Regions from separate parts of the Mycobacterium sp. E802 genome, predicted to be linked through region 2. Evidence: riboswitches for the same ligand, from Rfam matches in the RefSeq annotation. Region 2 holds a riboswitch; the other holds the start of a gene.
What was found. Region 2 has a riboswitch for thiamine pyrophosphate ahead of thiO (glycine oxidase ThiO). Riboswitches for the same ligand answer to the same signal wherever they lie in the genome.
Positions count from the first base shown of each region.

Region 1: it holds a riboswitch for thiamine pyrophosphate, as region 2 does, so the genes downstream of both, thiC (phosphomethylpyrimidine synthase ThiC) here and thiO (glycine oxidase ThiO) in region 2, are expected to answer to the same signal.

Region 1 covers NZ_LZJD01000081.1:17,106-28,742, forward strand. The annotation lists gene A5699_RS11915 (class I SAM-dependent methyltransferase) at 1-265, opposite strand, end outside; gene A5699_RS11920 (MFS transporter) at 316-2,073, opposite strand; TPP riboswitch at 2,293-2,402, shown strand; gene thiC (phosphomethylpyrimidine synthase ThiC) at 2,391-4,010, shown strand; gene thiD (bifunctional hydroxymethylpyrimidine kinase/phosphomethylpyrimidine kinase) at 4,007-4,843, shown strand; gene A5699_RS11935 (alpha/beta family hydrolase) at 4,840-5,478, shown strand; gene A5699_RS11940 (septum formation family protein) at 5,475-6,011, shown strand; gene A5699_RS11945 (cytochrome P450) at 6,058-7,443, shown strand; gene A5699_RS11950 (DUF3303 domain-containing protein) at 7,440-7,709, shown strand; gene A5699_RS11955 (amidase family protein) at 7,761-8,252, opposite strand; gene A5699_RS11960 (NAD(P)/FAD-dependent oxidoreductase) at 8,251-9,735, shown strand; gene A5699_RS11965 (hypothetical protein) at 9,752-10,021, shown strand; gene A5699_RS11970 (TetR/AcrR family transcriptional regulator) at 9,988-11,235, opposite strand; gene A5699_RS11975 (hypothetical protein) at 11,332-11,556, shown strand; gene A5699_RS11980 (hypothetical protein) at 11,567-11,637, shown strand, end outside.
Region 2 covers NZ_LZJD01000006.1:32,463-44,099, reverse strand. The annotation lists gene A5699_RS00935 (acetate kinase) at 1-187, shown strand, start outside; gene A5699_RS00930 (serine/threonine-protein kinase PknG) at 188-2,461, opposite strand; gene A5699_RS00925 (glutamate ABC transporter substrate-binding protein) at 2,461-3,426, opposite strand; gene glnX (protein kinase G-activating protein GlnX) at 3,489-4,808, opposite strand; gene A5699_RS00915 (NUDIX hydrolase) at 4,942-5,448, shown strand; gene thiE (thiamine phosphate synthase) at 5,432-6,103, opposite strand; TPP riboswitch at 6,140-6,254, shown strand; gene thiO (glycine oxidase ThiO) at 6,244-7,260, shown strand; gene thiS (sulfur carrier protein ThiS) at 7,257-7,457, shown strand; gene A5699_RS00895 (thiazole synthase) at 7,450-8,241, shown strand; gene A5699_RS00890 (SGNH/GDSL hydrolase family protein) at 8,266-9,015, shown strand; gene A5699_RS00885 (ABC transporter ATP-binding protein) at 9,012-9,935, shown strand; gene A5699_RS00880 (ABC transporter permease subunit) at 9,932-10,690, shown strand; gene A5699_RS00875 (slipin family protein) at 10,698-11,381, opposite strand.

The DNA of each region.
Region 1 (11,637 bases), on a different contig from region 2:
CCTGGGCCAACATGCCATCGGACATGTCCAGGCCGTAGACCTCATCGGGTTGCAGTTCCCGCTGGATCCGGTCAGCCAGGATGCCGGTGCCGCAGGCGACGTCGGCGATCGAACGGGCACCGCGCTCCTGAACTTGGGCGATCACCTCATCCTGGGCTGGCCGGTACACCCACCGCTGAAGGCAACCCTGGTCATAGGCCGGTGCGGCGAAACTCCAGAAACTCGTGATGGCGTCGTTGAATCCGCGACGCTGTGTGGTGGTCACCAACCCGAGTGTAGGTCGGCCGCTCAAGCCTGATTGTCGGCTCCCGCCTCTCAGGCCTCGTTGTCGGCTCCCGCCTCCGTCCCATACCGACCCGCGCTGAACATCGACGCCACCGCACCGATCACCATCATCACGGCCGCAGCGGTGAACACCACCGTCAGGCCGGAATGGAACGGCTCGGTGATCAACTGCGGGAAGAACGTCTGCCCGGTGATCACGTCGGCGTTGACGCCCGGTTGATGTAACGCGTCGTAGGGGGCGAGTAACTCTGCCATCGGGTTGTAGCCCAGGAACGCCGCGAACAGGCTGCCGACCGGGGGCAGGCTCGCCACATCGTGCGCCACCGATGCCGAAACACCTTGCTGCGTCAAGCCACTCGTCAGTGCGACGGGCAACGTGTTGGCCAGCCCGACGATCATCAGCGAGAAAAAGATACCGATCGACAGTGAGTTGCCGGCGTTGAAGAACGTGGACCGCACCCCGGAGGCCGCACCACGCTGACCGGCCGGCACGCTCGACATGATGGCCGCGGTGTTGGGGGCGGTGAAGATGCCGCCACCCAGGCCGTTGAGGAACACCAGGATCGCGAACACCCAGTAGTCGAAGTTGACCGGGATGAGCAGGAGCGCCACGAACGTGGCCGCCATCAGCAGCATGCCGCCGACGGTCAGCGGCCGCGCGCCGATGCGGTCGGACAGTGATCCGGCGATCGGTGCGGCGACCAGGAACCCGACGGTGACCGGCAGCAGATAGATGCCGGCCCACAGTGGGGTGGACTCGAAACTGTAGCCGTGCAACGGCAGCCAGATGCCCTGCAGCCAGATGATGAGCATGAACTGCAACCCGCCGCGGCCCACCGAGGACATCAGCCCGGCCAGGTTGCCCATTCCGAACGCCGCCGATTTGAACAGCCGGATGTCGACCATGGGCGACGACACCTTGAGTTCGACGACGCAGAACGCCACGAGCAGCAGCAGCCCGACGGCGATGGAGCCCAGCACCCATGGGCTGGTCCACCCCGTGGTGGAGTCACCGTAGGGCTGGATGCCGTAGGTGATGCCGATCAGCAATACCGTCAGGCCCAGGCCGAAGGTCAGCGTGCCGGCCCAGTCGAGGCGCCCGGCGGTGCGGACGCCGAGTTCCTTGAGGGAGCGGTAACTCCAGATGGTGCCGACGACACCGATCGGCACACCCACCCAGAAGACGGCTTTCCAGTGCCACTCGGACAGGAAGCCGCCGATCAGCAACCCGAGAAACGACCCGGCCACGGCGGCCACCATGTTGGTGCCCAGCGCCATGCCGCGCTGGTTGGCCGGGAAGGCATCGGTGAGGATCGCCGAGGACGACGCCATCAGCATGGCGCCACCGACACCCTGGATGACGCGCCAGCCGATCAGCCAGACGGCGCCACCACCGAGTTGGAACGGGTCGAACGACAGGGCGATCGCCGCCACGGTGAAGACCACGAAGCCCAGGTTGTAGATGCGGACCCGGCCGTACATGTCGCCGAGACGTCCGAACGGCACGACGAGCACCGCGGTCACCACCAGGTAGCCCATCAGCATCCATAGCAGGTAGCTGACGTTGCCGGGAGCCAGCGGATTCAGGCCGATACCACGGAAGATCGCGGGCAGCGAGATCAGCACGATCGAGGCGTTGATCGAGGCCAGCAAGATGCCCAACGTGGTGTTGGACAGCACCACCCACTTGTAGAAGGGGTGGTCGTGGTCCATCCGTTTGCGGCGGTCGGCGGTCACCGCTTCCGCGGTGTCGGCGTCTCCGGCCGCTTTCGTCATCTCAGTCGTCATTCCGTCTTCGCTCTAGTCGCTATCGAGGGGGCGCTGAGGCCCAACATGTTCAAAACACATATATTAGCTATGCAAATCAAGCCGCGGCAACCCGAAGAATCGGAGGGCCAGGCAGTCGTCACAGCGCCTGGCTCTCCACATCGCCGCCGGACACCGTTTCCTGTCAATTGACTGACTCCCGGTATCCCTCCGCCCACGTCTGCGCTAGGTTGGGGCCTGCAAACCACACGCGGGAGTGCGCACGAGCGCACTGAGAGGACGGGTACGCCCGTCGACCGTACGAACCTGACCGGGTAATGCCGGCGTAGGGAGATGAAATGAGTAGTTCTGTTCTCGACCCATCAGTGACGACCGGTCCGATCACGGGAAGCACCAAGGTCTATCGCGAGATCAACCATGACGGCGCCACCATGCGGGTGCCGTTTCGGCGGGTGAATCTCACCAACGGTGAACACCTGGACCTGTACGACACCTCAGGCCCGTACACCGCCGACGACGCGGCGATCGACCTGAACACAGGTCTGCCGTCGCGACCCGCAGTGGTCAACGACCGGGGCACGCAGTTGCAGCGCGCCCGGGCCGGCGAGATCACCGCCGAGATGGCGTATATCGCTGAGCGCGAAGGCGTTTCCGCCGAACTGGTGCGTCAAGAAGTCGCAGTCGGCAGAGCCGTCATTCCGGCCAACCACAACCACCCCGAGAGCGAGCCGATGATCATCGGCAAGGCGTTCTCGGTGAAAGTCAATGCCAATATCGGCAATTCGGCGGTCACCAGCTCGATCGGTGAAGAGGTCGACAAGATGGTGTGGGCCACCCGATGGGGTGCCGACACCATCATGGATCTGTCCACCGGCAAGGACATCCACCAGACGCGCGAGTGGATCCTGCGCAATTCCCCGGTCCCGGTCGGCACCGTCCCGATCTACCAGGCACTGGAGAAGGTCAACGGTGACCCCACCAAGCTGACGTGGGAAATGTACCGCGACACCGTGATCGAGCAATGCGAGCAGGGCGTCGACTACATGACCGTGCACGCCGGGGTGCTGCTGCGGTACATCCCGCTGACCGTCAACCGGGTCACCGGCATCGTGAGCCGCGGCGGGTCGATCATGGCCGCCTGGTGTCTGGCACACCACACCGAGTCGTTCCTGTACACCCACTTCGAGGAACTCTGCGAGATCCTGGCTCGCTACGACGTGACGTTCTCGCTGGGCGACGGGCTACGGCCGGGGTCGATCGCCGACGCCAACGACGAGGCCCAGTTCGCCGAGCTGCGCACGCTGGGTGAGCTGACCAAGATCGCGAAATCCCATGGCGTGCAGGTGATGATCGAAGGCCCGGGCCACGTCCCGATGCACAAGATCGTCGAGAACGTCAAGCTCGAAGAGGAACTCTGCGAAGAGGCACCGTTCTACACGCTGGGCCCGCTGGCCACCGACATCGCCCCGGCGTACGACCACATCACCAGCGCGATCGGCGCGGCCATCATCGCCCAGGCCGGCACCGCGATGCTGTGCTACGTCACCCCCAAGGAACACCTGGGCCTGCCGGACCGCAAGGACGTCAAGGACGGCGTGATCGCCTACAAGATCGCCGCACATGCCGCCGACCTGGCCAAGGGCCATCCCCGCGCACAGCAGCGTGACGACGCACTGTCGAAGGCCCGCTTCGAGTTCCGCTGGCACGATCAGTTCGCGCTCTCGCTCGATCCCGACACCGCGCGCGATTTCCACGACGAGACGTTGCCCGCTGAACCGGCCAAGACCGCGCATTTCTGCTCGATGTGTGGGCCGAAGTTCTGCTCGATGCGGATCTCGCAGGATATTCGGGACGCCTATCCCGGCGGTGTCCCCGATGAGATCGCCGCGGGCATGGCCGCCAAGTCCCAGGAGTTCGCCGACCACGGCAACCGCGTCTACCTACCATTGGCGACGTGAACTTCTTGCCGTTGGCACCCGCCGGTGACGCACCGCGACGGGTGATGACCATCGCCGGGTCCGACTCCGGCGGTGGCGCCGGAATCCAGGCCGACATGCGGACCTTTGCCATGCTCGGCCTGCACGGCTGTGTCGCGGTCACCGCCGTGACCGTGCAGAATTCGGTGGGCGTCAAAGGTTTTCACGAGATCCCGCCCGACATCGTCTCTGATCAGATCCGGGCCGTCGTCACCGATATCGGCATCGAGGCCGCCAAGACCGGGATGCTGGCCTCCGCGGAGATCATCACCGCGATCGCCCAAACCTGGCGGGCCGAAGGTCTGGCGTCCACCGTGCCGCTCGTCGTCGACCCGGTGTGCGCATCGATGCACGGCGATCCGCTGCTGCATCACAGCGCGCTGGACGCCTTGCGCACCGAGCTGTTCCCGCTGGCCACCTTGGTCACGCCGAACCTCGACGAGGTGCGGCTCCTGGTGGACATCGATGTCGTCGACTCCGCCTCCCAGCGCGATGCGGCACGCGCGCTGCACGCGTTGGGTCCGCGGTGGGCACTGGTCAAGGGCGGTCACCTGCGCTCGTCGCCGGCCAGTCCCGATCTGCTGTTCGACGGCAGCGAATTTCACGAGTTCCAGGCTCCCCGGGTCGACACCGGCCACGATCACGGCGCCGGCGACACCCTCGCGGCGGCGACGGCATGTGCCCTGGCCCATGGTTATTCAGTTCCCGAGGCGGTGGAGTTCGGCAAAGCCTGGGTGACGGAGTGCATCCGGGCGGCATATCCGCTGGGTCATGGCCACGGCCCGGTGAACGCGCTGTTCCGGTTGCAGTCATGAACCTCGACGCGATCGCGGGTATCGCTCACGAACCCGATGGCCCGGCTCAGGGCGTCGTCGTCCTGACCCACGGCGCCGGCGGCAACCGGGACTCTCCGATGCTGGTCAAGCTCTGCGACGAGTGGGCATCCCGGGGCTGGCTGGCCATCCGCTACAACCTGCCGTATCGCCGGCGCAGGCCGAAGGGGCCACCGTCCGGCTCGGCCGCCGGTGACCAGGACGGCATCGCGGAGGCGGTTGCCCTGGCCCGCACGCTCAGCGACGGCCCGGTGATCGCGGGCGGGCATTCCTACGGCGGCCGGATGACGTCGATGGTGGCCAGTGACAACAACGAGCCGGGGCCGGCCATTGATGTCTTGACGCTGTTCTCCTACCCATTGCACCCGCCGGGCAAGCCCGAGCGCGCCCGCACCGAACATCTGCCCCGCATCACGATGCCCACGGTGTTCACTCACGGCACGTCCGACCCGTTCGGCACAGTCGAAGAGATCACCGCCGCAGCGGCATTGGTGAGCGCGCCGACCGAGATTGTCATCATCGAGGGCGCCCGTCACGACCTCGGGTCCAAGCGGGTGAATGTGCCGGCCCTCGCGGTGGACGCCGCCTTGCGGGCACTCGATATCGTCGAACCATGACCTACCCACCCGGTCACGGTTACCCGCCGCCTCCACCGCAACCGTATTCGCAGAATTCCGGGGTGCCCGGCGCGTACTCGCCGCCATCGAAGAACTCCTCGGCACTCAAATGGGTGTTGTTGGCGGTCGTGGTGGTGATCGCACTGGTGGTCGCGGCCGGTGCGGTGTTCTATCTCTCCCGCGACCGCGGCGCCACCGAGGCGAGCCAGATCAAATCGGGCGACTGCCTGTCCGAGATTCCCGACAGCAGCCGCGTGCTGTACGTCAAGACGGTGAGTTGCGATCAGCCGCACAAGGGTGAGGTGTTCGCGGTGCTGCCGCTGCCCGACGGGGAGTTTCCCGGCGACACCGCGGTGATCAAATACACCGACAAATGCGCCCCGGCGTTGGACCAGTACGCCCCGAATGTCACCGCCGATTCGGCGATCCAGCTGTTCGTGCTGTATCCGACCGCCGACTCCTGGCAACGCGGAGACCGCACCGTCACATGCATTGCTACCAGCAAGAATCCCCGCACGGGCAAAATAGAGTAACGCGCTACTCTAGGCCGCCCGGCTCCGGCGAACCGACACTCGACGCATGGTCGAGATCCAGCTTGCCCCCTCAACGTCTCCCTCGGCACTACCGCTGGCACCACGCAATCCGCTGCCCTACTGGCAGCAGCTGAAGTCCCTACGAGACTTTGCCGTCGGCCAGCAGCGACTGCACGAGGCCGGTGGCCCGCTGACCCGCACCGTGCTGGGTCCGCGGTGGCTGATCCCCCAGCTCCTCCTGGTCGCCACACCGCAGGGCGCGCACGACGTGCTCAGCCGGCGCGACGGCGTCGTCGACCGCGGCGGTGTCACCACCATGGTGCAGTTGCGGCAGCTGATGGGCGGCAACCTACTCGACCTGCCGCATGACCGCTGGCTGCCCCGTCGTCGCACATTGCAGCCGATGTTCACCAAGCAGCACGTCCCTCGGTACGCCGGACACATGGCGACCGCAGCGCAGTCGCTGACCGATGGATGGGCGCACGGTCAGCGCATCGACCTCGACAATGCCTGTCGTGTCCTGACTTTGCGTGCGCTGGGCCGCTCGGTGCTGGGGCTGGATCTGGACGAGCGGGCCGACGAGATCGGGCCGGCGTTGCGCATTGCGTTGTCGTGGGTGGCCGACCGTTCGGTGCGACCGGTCAACCTTCCGCAGTGGTTCCCGACGGCGGGCCAGCGCCGCGCCCGGGCGGCCAATGCACGACTTCACGAGTTGGCTGCCGAGATTCTCGCCGCGGTGCGCGCCGAACCCGACCGTGATGCCCCGTTGGTGCATGCGCTCGTCGAGGCTCGCGACCCCGATACCGGTCGCCATCTCACCGACGACGAAATATGCCATGAATTGGTGCTTTTCATGCTGGCCGGGCACGACACCACGTCGACGACGCTGTGTTATTCGTTGTGGACGCTGGGCCGGCATCCCGACATCCAGGCCCGGGTTCACGACGAGGTCAACGCGCTCGGCGAGCGCATGCTCACTCCTGAGGACGTACCTCGCCTCGATTACACCGTGCGGGTGCTGCATGAGGCACTGCGTCTGTGCCCACCGGCGGCGGGCATGATTCGAGTGCTCAACGAAGAGATCACCGTCGACGGCTACCGTGCCGAGGTCGGATCGATGGCGAGCGTCGACATCTATGCGCTGCACCGGGATCCGGCGCTGTGGGACGATCCGCTGACGTTCGATCCGGACCGGTTCACCCCGGAGCGTTCGGTCGGCCGAAACCGTTGGCAATACCTGCCTTTCGGCGGCGGGCCACGGTCCTGCGTCGGCGATCACTTCGCCATGTTGGAGGCCACCCTGGCGCTGGCGACGATCATCCGCGAGGTCTCGATCACCTCGCTGCACGACGACTTCCCGCTCGCAAGCCCGTTCACCGTCGTCGCCGATGGGCCGATTCCGGCCCGCATCACAAGAAGGAGTACGCCATGAAATTCATCGTGCACTGGACCCAGTCGCAGACGAACTACCGGGATGCGGTCGAGAAGTTCAAGAAGACCGGCGGCCAAATTCCGGAAGGGTCGACCATGCTCGGCCGTTGGTGGGGCATGAACGGCCAGGGTTTCGCCATCGTGGAGACCGACGACGCCAAGACCATGTTCGAGTCGGTCGCGGAGTGGGGCGAATTCCTCACGTTCGACATCACCCCCTGCGTGGAGGACGCCGAGGCCGGTGAGGTGCTCGCGAAGCTGTTCTGACGGCACAGTGCCACCGTTGCGCCCGCGGCGCTGGCTGGACCCGCAGACGGGTCAGGCGCCTGCGCTCAACACGGGTCTGCCGTCGAATCCGACCAGGCCCTCGACGGCGTGTGCGACCCGGAAGGCCATCGCTTCGTCGTGGGGGTGGCTGACCACCTGCACGCCCGTCGGCGCGTTCTCGTCGGACAGACCGCTGGGCACCGACAGCACCGCGCAGTGGTTGGCCACATTGAACGGACTGGTGAGGTGTCCTTCCCAGTAGTGCTCGCGATGCCCGAACGGCGTGTCGATCCCGTCGAGGTATTCGCCGTCGGCCTGTAGCGAGGTCACGGCCGAGGTCGGGCACAGCAGCACGTCGACGCCCCGCATGGCGGTCGCCAGGTCGGCGCGGAGCCGGGCGTCCATGGCCAGCGAATCCACCAGCGAATAGCGCTGGGCCGCAACGGCTGCGTCGTGGATGAACTGCCGGGTGTAGCCGGCTCCGCAGGCCGTCAGCACTCCCCTCGACAAAGTACCCGGTACCTGCGGTACTGTTTGCGGCATGGGCCCGGGACATTTCGAGGCGATCATCGTCGGCGCCGGCTTTGCCGGCATCGGCGCGGCCATCCAGCTCAAGCGGCTGGGCATCGAGGATTTCGTGATCCTCGAACGCGAGGACGATCTCGGCGGCACCTGGTACGTCAACCACTACCCCGGCCTGGCCGTCGACGTGCCGACCACCACGTACTCCTACTTCTTCGAGCCGAATCCCAATTGGTCGCGGTTGTTCTCCACCGGTACCGAGATCAAGCGATACGCCGACGACGTCGCCGACAAGTACGACGTGCGCCGGCACATCCGGTTCGACACCACGGTGGAGGGCGCCCGTTGGGACGAGGAAGCGTCGCTCTGGCGCGTCGCTGTGGCCGACGGTGAGGTGCTCAGCGCCCGGTTCCTGTTCACCGCCACCGGGTTCCTGTCCCAGCCACGCACACCGGACATCCCCGGGATCAACGATTTCGGCGGCACCGTCATCCACACCACGCAGTGGGATGACAGCTACCGTCCCGACGGCCGGCGGATCGCGGTCATCGGCACGGGCGCCACCGCGGTGCAGCTCATACCAGAGTTGGCCAAGACAGCCGCAGACCTGACCATCTACCAGCGCACCCCGATCTGGGTGGTGCCCAAGATCGACCTGAAGTTCTCCTCCCGGGCCAAGTCGTTGTTCGCCCGGGTGCCGTTGACCCAGCGTGCGGTGCGAGCGGTCACCGACAGCATCTACGCGTTCATGGTCGACACCGCGGTGCTCAAGCACCGGTACTTCCGGCGGTTCAACATCGCGGCGGCCGATCTGGCCAAGCTGCATCGGTTCGCCTCGATCCGTGACCCCGAGCTGCGCCGCAAGTTGACCCCGGATTACGACTTCGGTTGCAAGCGCCCGACATTCTCCAACAGCTACTACCGCACGTTCACCAAACCTCACGTGCATCTGCAGGCCGACGGAATCGAACGCATAGAGCCGGGAGGCATCGTCAACGCCGACGGCACCACGACGAAGATCGACACCCTGGTGCTGGCCACCGGGTTCGATCTGTGGGAGGCCAACTTCCCGGCGATCGAGGTCATCGGCCGTGACGGCCGCAACCTCGGAAAGTGGTGGCGCGAAACGCGATTCCAGGCATACCAAGGTGTCTCGATGCCGTATTTCCCGAACTTCCTGAGCCTGGCCAGCCCGTACGCGTTCCTGGGGTTGAACTTCTTCAACACCATGGAGTACCAGATGCATCTGATGACCCGGCTGTTCGGCGAGGTCAAGCGCCGCGGCGCGACGACGTTCGAGGTCACAGAGCAGGCCAACGCCCGATACCTGGACCGGATGACGGAGGCGCTCGGCGATTCGTTGTTCACCCTCGGCAACTGCGCATCGGCGCGGTCGTACTATTTCAATCCGGCCGGTGAAGCCACGCTGCTCCGGCCGATGACGACCCGCCGGGCCGTCGCAGAAGCCTCACGTTTTCCGTTGAGCGACTACACATTTGCCTGATCAGAGAGGATCACAGATGGCAGAGGGCAACAACTCCAAGCTGGTCAAGCTCGTCGGCCTCGGCATAACCGGCGCGGGTGCAGCGCACTTCATCAAGCCGCAGCTGTTCGAGTCGATCACCAAGCCGGCGTTCCCCAAGGACACGCAGAAGCACATTTACACCAACGGCAGCATCGAGACTGCGATCGGCCTCGGCCTGCTCGTGCCCAAGACCCGCAAGCTGGCCGCCATCGGCTCGCTGGGTTATCTGGCTTACCTGGCCGGCAACGCCGTCCGCAATCGGTAACGACCGAGCAGCGTGAGATCGATCATCGTCGAGACGATGGCGCGGGCCGGCTCGGAGTTCTGATAATTCATGAGCCGGCCCAAGTCGATCACCAAAGCCATCGCCGCATGAACGGCGAAGCGCGCCTGCCCCGCACTCCACCGCGGCCGCACCGGCGTGACCACCTCGACCCAGGATTCCACGGCCGCACGCTGCAGATCGCGCAGGATCTTCTGGTCGGCGGGGGTCATGTTCAGACGTTCGGTGTAGTAGACGTAGTCGAGTTCGGGGTGGTCGAACGACCGGGCCACGTAGTCGTCGATCAGGGCCCCCAGCGCCTGCTCGGGATCCTGCGTCGCGCCGAGCACCTCGGCCATGTCCGCCGACAGCCGGTCGGCGGCACGGCGGAACCCGGCGGCCAGGATGTCGGATTTGCCGGAGAAGTACCGGTAGATGCCCGACGCGGGCATGCCGACCGCGGCCGCGATGTCCTCCATCGTGGTGTCGCGATAGCCGTTCAGGTTGAACAGCCGCATCGATTCGGTGAGCAGCGCCTCGTATTTGGTGGTGGTCACCGGGGGCTGCGGTGGCTCCACCGGATCGCTCGCCGTGGGGAACTCGGGCAGTTCGGCGGACAGCACGGTGTCGCAGATGTCGGCCAGCAGCGCCCGCACCTGACCGGCGGGCAGCTTGGAACGATGGTCGACGACGCTGCCGATCACGCCGAGGACCGCGGTCGACATCGTCCAGCGTTCGCGCGAACTCAGCTCGGGCCGCAACTGTGTCAGCGGGCGATGAATCCGGCGGTGCACCGTGCGCACCTGGGCATCCAGGGTGCTCTGGTCGTCGCCACGCAGATAGCGCGCCTCCCAGCGGTACAGGCCGCCGGATTCCCGGTTGGCCAGAGCCGTGTCGCTGAGCGCGGCGACGAGCCGGCGCAACTGCTCCTGCGGATCCTCCTCGGCCTCGTCGGCGAATGCCGTCCCGTCCACAAGTTGCTGGCTGAGGTTGAGTACCGCGTCGCGAAACAATTCGTACTTGCTGGAATAGTGTCGGTACAACGCAGCCGCCGAAATCCCGACCCGCGACGCGATGGCTTCCATACTGACCCCGTGGTATCCGAGGGCGCTGAAGGACTCCGCCGAGGCCCGCGCTATCTGGGCCTTTCGATCTTTCGGTCGTCGTCGCACACCATTGGCACCACTGTCGATCGACCGGGGCGAGGTGCGCGCCATTCCGTCACCCTAACCGACCGAACAGCCGGGTCAAAATGGTAGTGCCAGTGAGAATCGTCATTAACATAGATGGCGTCGATGCCGGATGGGGGTCCCGTGCTTGCCAGGTTGCGAAGGTTGCTGGCCTACCGCGTCGCCCTCGGCGAACTGATCGTCGTCGCGGTGGTGCTGGGGGTGCCGTACTTGTTGATCGGCACCGTCTGGTCCGGCACCCACACCGACCACCTGCAGTCGATGGGCGGTCTGGATGCGGTGGTGTCGTTCCTCGGATCGATCGTCTCGTGGCCCGTATTGCTGTTCACCGACGTGTGCATGACCTGAAGGGGGATGGGTGAGTTATCGCGCTGTCTACATCGGACTGGCCGGCGCCGTGGTGCTTGCCATCGGTTTGTACCTGATGAG
Region 2 (11,637 bases):
CGCCGTGGTGCGCCGCGATGCCCTGGCCGGGTTGACCGGGTTGGGCATCGAGATCGACGAGACGCTCAACACCGCACCGTCACGCGAGGCCAGGCGTATTTCCGCACCCGGCTCTGCGGTGACGGTGCTGGTGGTGCCGACCAAGGAGGAGTTGGCGATCGCGCGTGCCTGTGCCGACGCGATCTGATCAGAACGTGCTCATCGGCCGCACGCTGTTGGCCAGGTCGATGAGGGCATAGCGGTGTGACTGCGTGGGCGCGACGCGGGCCAGTGCCCGAAGTGACGCCTCCACACCGAGTTTGAGGCCGTGCTCGGTGAACGGGAATCCGAGGATGTGATTGCTGCTGGCCGAGTTGTCGGCCAGCCAGTCCATCGCGGTGCCCAGCACCAATGCCCTGATCTGCAGCACCCGGGGTTCGGAATCGGGCAGCGCCTCCACCCGGCGGGCGGCATCGCGGATGTTCTGCTCGGTGATCTCACCGCTGGAGCGCCCGGACAGCAGGGTCACCGCGCTGGTCAACCGGGCGGTGGTGAAATGCCGTGAGGTGGGCGGAACCTGGTCGAGGGTCTGGACCGCGTTGTCCCGCTCGCCGGCCACCGACTCGGCCCGCGCCAGGCCGAACCCGGCGGAGATCACGCCGTTGTCGGTGGCCCACACGGTGTTGTAGAACTTCAGCTCGTCGGCGGTACCGGCCAGTTCGGCCGTCGCCGCCAACGCCAGCTTCGGGGCCAGCTCGCCCGGCAGGGTATCGAGCACCTCGGTGAAATGCTTTGTCGCCGAGTCGTAATCGGCGGACAGCATCTCGGCCACGGCGCGGAACCACACCAGCCGCCAGCTCCAGCCGGCCCGGACCGCCAGGTCGTCGAGCTTGCGGGTGGCCTTGGCCACGTCGCCCAGATCCAGCAGGGCTCGTGCCTCCATCAGCGGCAGCTCCACGGATTCGGATACGTCCACGCCTTCGGCGTCGATTGCGCCGTGCCGCGCCGCACGCAACTGGTCCAGGGTGTGGACCGGTTGGCTCAGCACGCTGGCCACCAGCAACGGGGCTCCGACATCGGTGCGGTCGACCAGCGGAACCGGCAACGCCCGGACGATCTCCTGCGCCGTCAGTTTCTCCGAATGCACTTGCCCGTCGACGTAGACGTCGGTGTGCGCCACGAGCAGATCGATGCCGAACGTCGAACGGGACGGGCTGAACACCGTCGACAGACCGGGCCGCGGAATTCCGGTGTCGGCGGCCACCACCTCACGCAGCACACCGAGCAGCTGAGACGACATCTCCTCGGCGCTGCTGAACCGGCGACGCGGATCGGGATCGATCGCGCGGCGCAGCAGCCGTCCGAACGAATCGTAGGTGTCGAGTACCGGATCCTCCGACGGCAGCCCATCGACGTAGCGGCCGCGGCGGGTCCGCAGCTTCACGGTCAACGCGGCCAGCGTGCGGCCCACCGTGTAGATGTCGGTGGCCACCGTCGGGCCGGTCCGCACGATCTCGGGGGCCTGGAATCCCGGTGTGCCGTACAGGTATCCGTAGGAGTTGAGCCGTGACACCGCGCCCAGGTCGATCAGCTTGAGCTGTTCCTCGGTGATCATGATGTTCTCGGGCTTGAGGTCGTTGTAGGCCAAGCCGATCGAGTGCAGGTAACCGAGGGCGGGCAGGATCTCCAGCATGTAGCCGATGGCCTCGGCCACCGGCAGTTTGGTTCCCTTGGCCTGTTTGAGCGAGGTTCCGCCGACGTATTCCATCACGATGTAGCCGACCGGATTGCCGTGCTTGTCATCGTGTTCGACGAAGTTGTAGATCTTCACGATCCCGGGATGCGTCACCTCGGCGAGGAACTGCCGCTCGGCCATGGCGATCGCCTGCGCCTCGGCGTCGCCGGAATGCACCAGACCCTTGAGCACGACCGGCCGTTCGTTCACGTTGTGGTCGAAGGCCAGATACACCCAGCCCAGCCCACCGTGGGCGATGCAACCCTTGATCTCGTATTGGTCGGCGACTATCTCACCCGGGGACAGCTGCGGCAGAAACGAATACGCGCTACCGCAGTGCGGGCACCAGCCCTCGGATTGGGCGTGCCCGTTCGGCGACGACCGGCCCACCGGCCTGCCGCAGTTCCAGCAGAACCGCTTCTGTTCGGCCACCACCGGGTTGGTCATCAACGCGGTCAACGGATCCCGTTCGGGCACGCGTGGGATCTCGACCAGCCCGCCACCCAGCCGCCGGATCGGTGAGAGGGCGCGGGTCGCGATCGTGGCGTGGTTCTGCGGCTCGGTGTCGTCTCCACCGAACGGGGAGTCGTCGGAGTCATCGAACTCCGGCCGGAACACCGCCTGGGTCGCCATCGGCCGCATGGTCGACAACGAATCCATGTCGAGTTCTTCGAGGCTGGCCGGCTGCGTCCCCGGCCCCGCATCCGTATCGGGGTCGGGGCCGGTGGTGTCGTCGTACTGTTCCATCAGTCCACGTACCTCGCCACCGGGGGTGAAGGTGCCGGCCCGAGCACGGTCAACCACTTGCGGTACAACGTGTTCCAGGTGCCGTCGCGCCGGATGCGTTCGAGCGTGGCGTTGACGACGCGGACCAGTCCGTCGTTGTCCAGGCTCAACCCGATGCCGTAGGGCTCCTCGGCGAGGCTCGGACCGACGATGTGCAGGTAGGGATCCTGGGCCACCAGCCCGGCCAGGATCGAATCGTCGGTGCTGACCGCATCGGCCTGACGCTGCTGCAACGCCACCAGGCAGTCGGCCCACGTCACCACCGACACGATGATCGGCGCCGGGCTGATCTGCTGGATCCGTTTGAGTGAGGTGGTGCCGTCCACCACGCACACCCGTTTGCCCGACAGGTCCGAAGCCTGCGAGATGTTGGAATCCCGCGCGGCCAGGATGCGTTGATGCGCCATCAGATACACCGTGGAGAAGTTCACCTGCTTGCGGCGTTCACAGGTGATCGTCATGGTCTTCACCACGATGTCGACCTGATGGTTCTGCAGCGCCGTGATGCGGTCGGCCGAGGACAGGATCCGGTACTCGACCTGTGACGGGGTGCCGAAGATGTCGCGGGCCACCTCCCCGGCGATGTCCACGTCGAATCCGTTGATCTGCCCGGTGATCGGGTCGCGGAAGGAGAACAGGTTGCTGCCGATGTCCAGCCCGACCACCAGGCGTCCCCGCTTGCGGATGTCGGCCACGGCCGCCTCGGCGTCGGCCTTGTTGCTGAACGGCCGCAGACTGGCGGTGCGGTTGCACTCGTCGGTCTCCGGTGACGGCACCCGCACCGGCTGCGGGGCCAGCTCCTGCATACCGGCCGGGCTGGGCGGCGCCAGCGTCATCGTCGGCACCGTCAACGGCGGCGCGCTCTGGCCGCAGCCGGCCACCGCCACCACCGTGGCCAGGATCGCCACCAACTTGCGCACTGTCATCTGCTGTTTCTTCTTCGCGCAAGCGCTCATCAGTGCTGTTCTCTTCTTCGCGCAAGCGCTCATCAGCGGTACTCACTTAGCCGAGGCCACAACCCCAACGCCACCGCCAACGCCGCCGCCACACTGAGCAGCGCGGCGCCCACCGTCGCGCCGGACAGCACGCGGCGGGCATTGGCGATGTCGTTGCGCAACTGGCTGCGGCTCTGCTCGATGCCCTTGGACAACGCGCCGTCGAGTTTGTCGAATGCGGTCGTGGAGTCGTCCTCTCCGGTCCCCAGCGCCACCTGCGTCGCGGCCTGATAGTTGCCCACTGCGATGTAGGCGTTGATCCGGTCATCGGCCGCGCGCCATTTGGTGAGCAATTCTTCGGCGCCGTTCAGATCGCTCTTGTCGATGTCGGACTCGCGGGCCAGGTACTGCGCAAGCTGCTGCTGCATGGCCTCGATGCGTTGGTAGTAGGACTGCTTGCGCAGGTTCTCGTCGCCGCGCCGGATCAGGGCCAGCGTCTCGTCGGCCCGGGCCTGCTGGGCGGTGATGGCCAGGTTGGTCACCGTCTTGAGTGATTCGGCGGCCGTGTCCTTGGCGCTGCGGCTGTCCGACGTCGAGATCACCAAGGCGGTGGTCACCCAGATCAGCATGATCAGCACGGCCATGCCGCCGGCGACGAAACCGATGTTCACCCGTCGCCGGGTGCGTCGGGCCAGCCACCGGTTGGCGAACGCCCCGAACATCAAGGTGGCCAGGACCACCAGCATCACCGGGGCCGGGATCCGGGTCGAGGCCGTCGTCTCGGCATCCACCCGGGCCGAGGTCTCCTCGTAGAGCCGTTGCGCATCGGGCAGGATCTGCGACTGCATCATCGCCGAGGCTTCCGACAGATAAGAGGAACCGACGGGGTTGCCGGCCCGGTTGTTGGTGCGCGCGGTTTCCACCAACCCGGTGTAGACCGCCAGCCGCGCGTTGATCCGGCCGAGCAACTGCACCAGAGTTTCGTCGGTCAGCCCGCTGGACGCCCGTGTCACCGCCACCGACGCATCGGTGATGGCCTGCTCGTAGCGCTGCCGCACATCGCGGGGCTCGGCCCCGGCGATGAACGCGGTGGCCGCGGCGGCGTCGGCCACCGACAACGTGGTGTAGAGCTGCCCGGCGGCGAAGGCCAGCGGTTCGGTGTGGTCGAGGACCGTCGTCAACGCCTGCTGACGATCATTGATCGTCGTGGACGTGGCGAACGCGCTGGCGATCACGAGCGCCGACAGGACCAGACCGATGGTCAGGATGCGTCCGGGGGTGGTCCACAGAAACCACCAGCGTGGGTGGGCAGGAGTGGTCGGCGACCGGGACGCGAGCGGTTCGGTCGAGGGATGTGCCAACTCCACAGTCACCTGCGCAGGGACCTCATTTAGTTTCGGTGCTTACGGCTGCCTCAACACTATAAAAAGTTTCTAAGAGCGGCCGCTAAGGCTCGCGGAGAAATCGAGGGCAGGCGAAATCGGCCGGGTTCCTTATTCTGTACGGGTGCGTGGCGACGGTGACGGCTGGGTGTTCTCCGACAACGGCGCCCGATACTGGGGGCGTCACGGGGCGGCCGGCCTGTTGTTGCGGGCCCCGTGGCCGGGCGGATCGGCGGCCGTGCTCTTGCAGCACCGCGCGCCGTGGAGTCATCAGGGCGGGACGTGGGCGTTGCCCGGCGGAGCCCGCGACAGCCACGAGACGGCCGAGCAGGCCGCGGTCCGCGAAGCCCACGAGGAAGCCGGGGTGACGGCCGAGCAGCTCACCGTGCGCACCACGGTGGTGACCGCCGAGGTGGCCGGCATCGGTGGCACGCACTGGTCCTACACCACCGTGATCGCCGATGTGCCCGAACCGCTGGAGACCATCCCGAACCGCGAGAGCTCGGAGTTGCGCTGGGTGGCCGAGGACGAGGTGGCCGACCTGCCGTTGCATCCCGGGTTCGCCGCGAGCTGGCAGCAGCTGCGGGTGGTGACGGCCTCGCTGCCGCTGGAACTCAATCGGCCGCGCTGAGTGTCCTCTTGAGTTCTCGGGCGGCCGCCTGTGGATCCTCGGCCGCGGTGATCGCCCGGACCACCACGATCCGTCGCGCGCCGGCGGCCAGCACCTCGGGCAGCCGCTGCGCGTCGATCCCGCCGATGGCGAACCAGGGCTTGGCCGGGTTCAGCGCCGCGGTCGAGCGGACCAGGTCGAGCCCGGGTGCGGTCCGGCCCGGTTTGGTCGGGGTGGGCCAGCACGGGCCGACGCAGAAGTAGTCGACGGCCTCGTCGACGGCGGCGCGGGCCTGCGCGGCGTCGTGGGTGGAACGCCCGATCACCGGACGGTCCCCGACGATGCCGCGCGCGGCGTCCAACGGCAGATCGTCCTGACCGAGGTGCAGCACGTCGGCCCCGGCCGCCCGCGCGATGTCGGCGCGGTCGTTGACCGCCAGCAACGCGCCGTGGCGCCGGGCCGCGTCGGCCAGGACCTCAAGCGCTTCGAGCTCCTGGCGGGCCTCCAGTGGGCCGAACGTCTTCTTTCCGGCCGAGCCCTTGTCGCGCAGCTGGATCAGGTCCACCCCGCCGGCTAGCGCGGCGTCGGCGAATTCGGCCAGGTCACCACGCTCTCGGCGAGCATCGGTGCACAGGTACAGGGTGGCGCGCTGCAAACGGTCGACGGGTGATTCCACACCGCGACGGTAGCTGGTCGGTCTCCGAGTACCCTGGACTGGCAATACGGGAGTCCCTGGGACGTGGGGCTGAGAGTGGGCAGACGAACCGGCCCTGACCGTCACACCTGATCCGGGTCATGCCGGCGAAGGGAGCGGATATGGCACTCGGAGGAGCGCGAACACTTGCCGTCATCGGCGGCGGGGTGATCGGGCTGTCCATCGCCCGCCGGGCGGCGCTGGACGGCTGGACCGTGCGGCTGCACTGTAGGCGTGAGCACGGTGCCTCCTGGGTGGCCGGCGGCATGCTGGCCCCGCACAGCGAAGGCTGGCCCGGCGAAGAGCAGATCCTGCAGATCGGGCTGGAGTCACTCAAGCTGTGGCACTCCGGTTTCCTCGAAGGCCTGGCACCCGAGGTGGTCACGGCGCGTGAGTCGCTCGTGGTCGCCGTGGACCGGGCCGATGTGGCTGATCTGCGTACGGTCGCCGAGTGGTTGTCCGCCCAGGGGCAGCCGGTCGAGTTGACCACCGCGGCACGCGACGTGGAACCCCTGCTGGCCCAAGGTATCCGGCACGGGTTCCGGGCCACCACCGAACTCGCCGTGGACAACCGGGCCGTGGTCGACGGGCTGGCCGTGCACTGCGAGCGGCTGGCCGTGCGGTGGGCCGGTCCCGTCGAGGACCTGGCAGGCGTGGACGCGGACGCGATCGTGATCGCCAACGGCATCGACGCCCCGACCTTGTGGCCGGGCCTGCCGGTTCGTCCGGTCAAAGGTGAGGTACTGCGGCTGCGCTGGCGCAAGGGGTGTATGCCGGTGCCGCAGCGCGTGATTCGGGCCCGGGTGCACGGACGCCCGGTGTACCTGGTGCCGCGCGCCGACGGTGTCGTCGTGGGCGCCACCCAGTACGAGCACGGCCGCGACACCGCACCGGTGGTCAGCGGCGTGCGTGATCTGCTGGAGGACGCGTGCGCGGTGATGCCCGCGCTGGGCGAGTACGAACTGGCCGAGACCGCGGCCGGGCTGCGACCCATGACGCCCGATGGGCTGCCGATCGTCGAACGGGTCGACGAGCGCACGCTGGTGGCCGTCGGACATGGCCGGAACGGATTTCTGTTGGCGCCGTGGACCGCTGAGCGGATCGCGGCGGAGCTCAAGGTGAGTGTGGGAGTGCAATGATCACCATCACGGTCAACAACGAGACCCTCGAAGTGGACGAGCAGACCACCATCGGCGGACTGCTGGAGGACCGGGGTTTCCCGGACAAGGGCATCGCCGTCGCACTGGACTGGGCGGTGCTGCCCCGGTCCGAATGGGACCGCACGTTGTGTGACGGTGCCCGCGTCGAGGTGGTCACGGCGGTGCAGGGTGGCTAGTGCTGTTGCTCTTCGCGCAAGCGGCTCATCGGCCTCAACTCTCACCATCGGCGGCCGCGAGTTCGGCTCCCGGCTGATCATGGGCACCGGTGGTGCCCCGAACCTGGCGGTCCTGGAAGAGGCCCTGGTGGCCTCGGGCACCGAGTTGACGACGGTGGCGATGCGACGCGTCGACGCCGAAACCGGTACCGGGGTACTCGATCTGCTCAACCGGCTCGGTATCGCCGCACTTCCCAACACCGCAGGATGTCGTGGTGCGGCCGAGGCCGTGCTCACCGCGCAGCTGGCACGGGAGGCGCTGGGCACCGACCTGGTCAAGCTCGAGGTGATCGCCGACGAACGCACGCTGCTGCCCGATGCGATCGAATTGGTCAAGGCCGCAGAGCAATTGGTCGACGACGGGTTCACGGTGCTGCCCTACACCAATGACGACCCGGTGTTGGCCCGGCGGTTGGAGGATGCCGGCTGTGCGGCGGTGATGCCGCTGGGTGCACCGATCGGCACCGGCCTGGGCATCTCCAATCCGCACAACATCGAGATGATCGTGGCGCAGGCCGGGGTGCCGGTGGTGCTCGACGCCGGGATCGGCACCGCCAGCGACGCCGCGCTGGCCATGGAATTGGGTTGTGACGCCGTGCTGTTGGCCACCGCCGTCACCCGCGCCTCCGATCCACCGACCATGGCCGCCGCGATGTCCGCGGCCGTCACCGCCGGGTATCTGGCCCGTCAGGCCGGCCGTATCCCGAAGCGATTCTGGGCACAGGCGTCAAGTCCGGCGCGGTAACTCGACGTGCACGGTAAACGGTATGTGGCCCTGGGCAGTTCGATGGCTGCCGGGCCCGGGATCATGCCTCGAGCCGCGGGTGCACCGTTTCCGGCCGGACGCTCGGCACGCAACTATCCCCATCTGGTGGCCCACGCACTCGGGCTCAATCTCGTCGACGTGACGTATTCGGGGGCCACCACCGCGCACGTACTGAGTGAGCGGCAGAACGGTGCCCCACCGCAGCTGCAGGCGCTGGACGGCTCCGAGGCGTTGGTCACGGTGACCATCGGCGGCAACGACGTCGGCTATGTGCCGTCGTTGATGGCCGCCGGGCTGCCGCGGGTCACCCGGTCGTTGCCGGTCTTCGGGTCGTGGGCGCGCAACCTGCTGAACCTCGACGCGCGGGAGACTGCGTTGAGCGAGGTGGCCGGCGCACTGGTGAGTGTGGGGCGTGAGATTCGCCGGCGCGCTCCCGAGGCGCGGGTGTTGTTCGTCGACTATCTGACGATCTTGCCGCCGGCCGGCATCGGGGCGAAGCCGCTGTCGGAGGCCGACGCCAGGCTGGGCCGTCATATCGCCGCCACGCTCGAACGACTCACCGGGGAGGCTGCCGCCCAGACCGGGTGCGGATGGGTTCGCGCGGCGGCGGCCAGTGCGGGGCACCATGCCTGGTCGGCCGAGCCCTGGACCACTCGGCCCGGTTTGCCCTGGCCGGGCCGGCCGGCGCCGCTGCATCCCAACGCTGCCGGTATGCGGGCGGTCGCCGATATGGTGGTGGCGTGGGAGCCATGATCGAACTGGCCGGGCTGACAAAGCTCTACGGCACCCACCGCGCCGTCGACGATCTGACCTTCACCGTCGAACCGGGCGTGGTCACCGGGTTTCTCGGGCCCAACGGTGCGGGCAAGACCACCACCATGCGGCTGATCCTCGGCCTGGACCATCCCAACGCCGGGACGGCGACCATCGACGGCAAGCACTATCGGGATTTACGCGATCCGCTGCGCTCGGTCGGCGCCCTACTCGATGCCCGGCAGGCCCATCCCAACCGCTCGGCCCGCAACCACTTGCGCTGGATCGCCGCGGCCAACCGGATTCCGTCGGCCCGTGTCGACGAGGTGCTGGAGATGGTCGGTCTGACGTCGGTGGTCGACCGCAACGCCGGCACGCTGTCGCTGGGCATGAGCCAGCGGCTCGGGATCGCCGCGGCGCTGTTGGGCGATCCGCCGGTGCTGCTGTTCGACGAACCGGTCAACGGGCTGGATCCCGAGGGCATCCACTGGGTCCGCACGCTGATGCGCAGTCTGGCCGCCGAGGGTCGCACGGTGTTCGTCTCCAGTCACCTTCTGGCCGAGATGGCCAACACCGCCGATCGGCTGGTGGTGATCGGGCAGGGCAAGCTGATCGCCTCCACGACCGTGCGTGAGTTCGTCAGCGGCACCTCGGCCGACACCGTGCGGGTACGCAGCCCACAGCTGGAGACGCTGCGTGAGGTGCTGACCGACGCCGGGTTCGAAGTCGACGCCGCCGCCGACGGTGACGCGCTGGCGGTCCACGGCGCGGCCATCGAGGTGATCGGTGATCTGGCCGCCCGCAATGCGATCGCACTGCACGAGTTGAGCCAGCGGCAGGCCTCGTTGGAGGAGGCATATCTGAAACTCACCGACGATGCCGTCGACTACCGGGCGGCACCGAAGGCGGCACCGAAGTGAGCGCGCTCGCCGCGCTCGACGCCGAGCGCATCAAATTGTCCACCACCCGCTCGCCCCTGTGGTCGGTGATCGGGGTGGCGGTACTCAGCCTCGGTCTGGCCGCGATGCAGGGCATGACCGCCGATCACTACACGGCACTGTCCCCGGGCCGGGCCGCGTTGGGTGTCGCGGTGTTCGGGGTTCCGGTGCTGATGGTGCTGTCGTCGTTGACGATGACGGGGGAGTACCGCAGCGGCCTGATCCGCACCACGCTGTTGGCGACCCCGAACCGGACGCAGGTGCTGGCCGCCAAGGCCGTGGTGTGTGCGGCGTTCTCCTCGGTGTGTGCGGTGATCATGGTGCTGGCGGCCGTGCTGGTGGCCCGGTTCGTCGCCGACCCGGTGGTCGGCACCCAACTGTCGATGGCCAACCCGGCGACCTGGCGAGTGGCCGGCGGGTTTGCGTTGTACGCCGCATTGGCCGCCGTCCTCGGCGTCGCGGTCGGGGCACTGCTGCGGTTTGCGGCCGGTGCGGTGGCGGTGCTGCTGCTGTGGCCGCTGGTGGCCGAACCGCTGCTGGGCAACCTGCCGGGAAACGGCGCCGAATTCGGACCGTGGCTGCCGTTCGCCAACATGTTCCGGTTCCTTCAGGTGGAGTGGCTGTTCCCGGCCTATGACATCCCATGGGGTGAGGTGGGCTCGCTGCTGTATTTCCTGGTGTGGGTGGTGATCGCCTTCGTCGCCGCCGCGGTGGTACTGAACAGGCGTGACGCCTGACCCGGGATCACTCCGGGTCAGACGCCACGTCACCACCGATCGCCAGCACCACCTTCGACCCGTACGGCACCTGCTGGATCAGCCGCAGCTGCGCCAGTGCCGGGTGGGCGTCCAGCAGCTTGCCGGCGTTGGCCAGCGCGCGCAGGGCCGCGGTCTCGGCGCGGGCGGCTTCCAACTTCGCCGCACCGGTGGCCTTGGCCGTCACCAGCTGCATCGCCGCGGACCGGATCTCGGCCGGGACGATCACGTCCTTGACGAACACCGCGATCACCTCGATCCCGGTGCGGGCGCCGGCGGCCCGGGCCGCCGCGGCGATCACCCCGGCGTCGATGCGGTTGCCGCGCTGCAGCACCTCATCGGCGGTCAGGCCGGCGACGATGTCACGCAGCGCAATCTGTGCGGCGAGGTACACCGCCGCCATCGGATCGGCCGCCGCCTCGACGTAGGCCACCGCATCGGTGACCTTGGTCTGTAGCGCAACGGTGATCCGCAGCGACACGGCGTCGGAGGTCAGCACCTCCTGCGGGGCCAGCGTCAGTACCTGCTCACGCATCTCGACACGCACCACCGAGGCCGCCACATCAATGCGGTGACGTCCCGGCGGCAGGACCCGACCGAGCGTGCCGTCGACGTACTCCAGCGCGCACTGGCCTGCAGAAACAGTGATTCGGTTGAACGTGAAGATTCCCATGTCGTGTCCTCCTTCCGGTATGTGTCTGCGCGGCAAAGGAATACCGCCGCCGGACACAATCGTTGGCGGGGCGTCGCATCCCCATACGAGCGGATGCGGGCCGCAAGGCCGCGGATTGCGCGATTCCGGCGACGGCATCGGGGTTGCAGAGAGGATTCGAACCTCAGGCCCTTTACCTGTGCCACGGCGCCGCCGGCAACACACAGAAACGTTGCGGTACCCCGCTCGGTCTGCTTCCCGCTCGGCGCCGGGAATC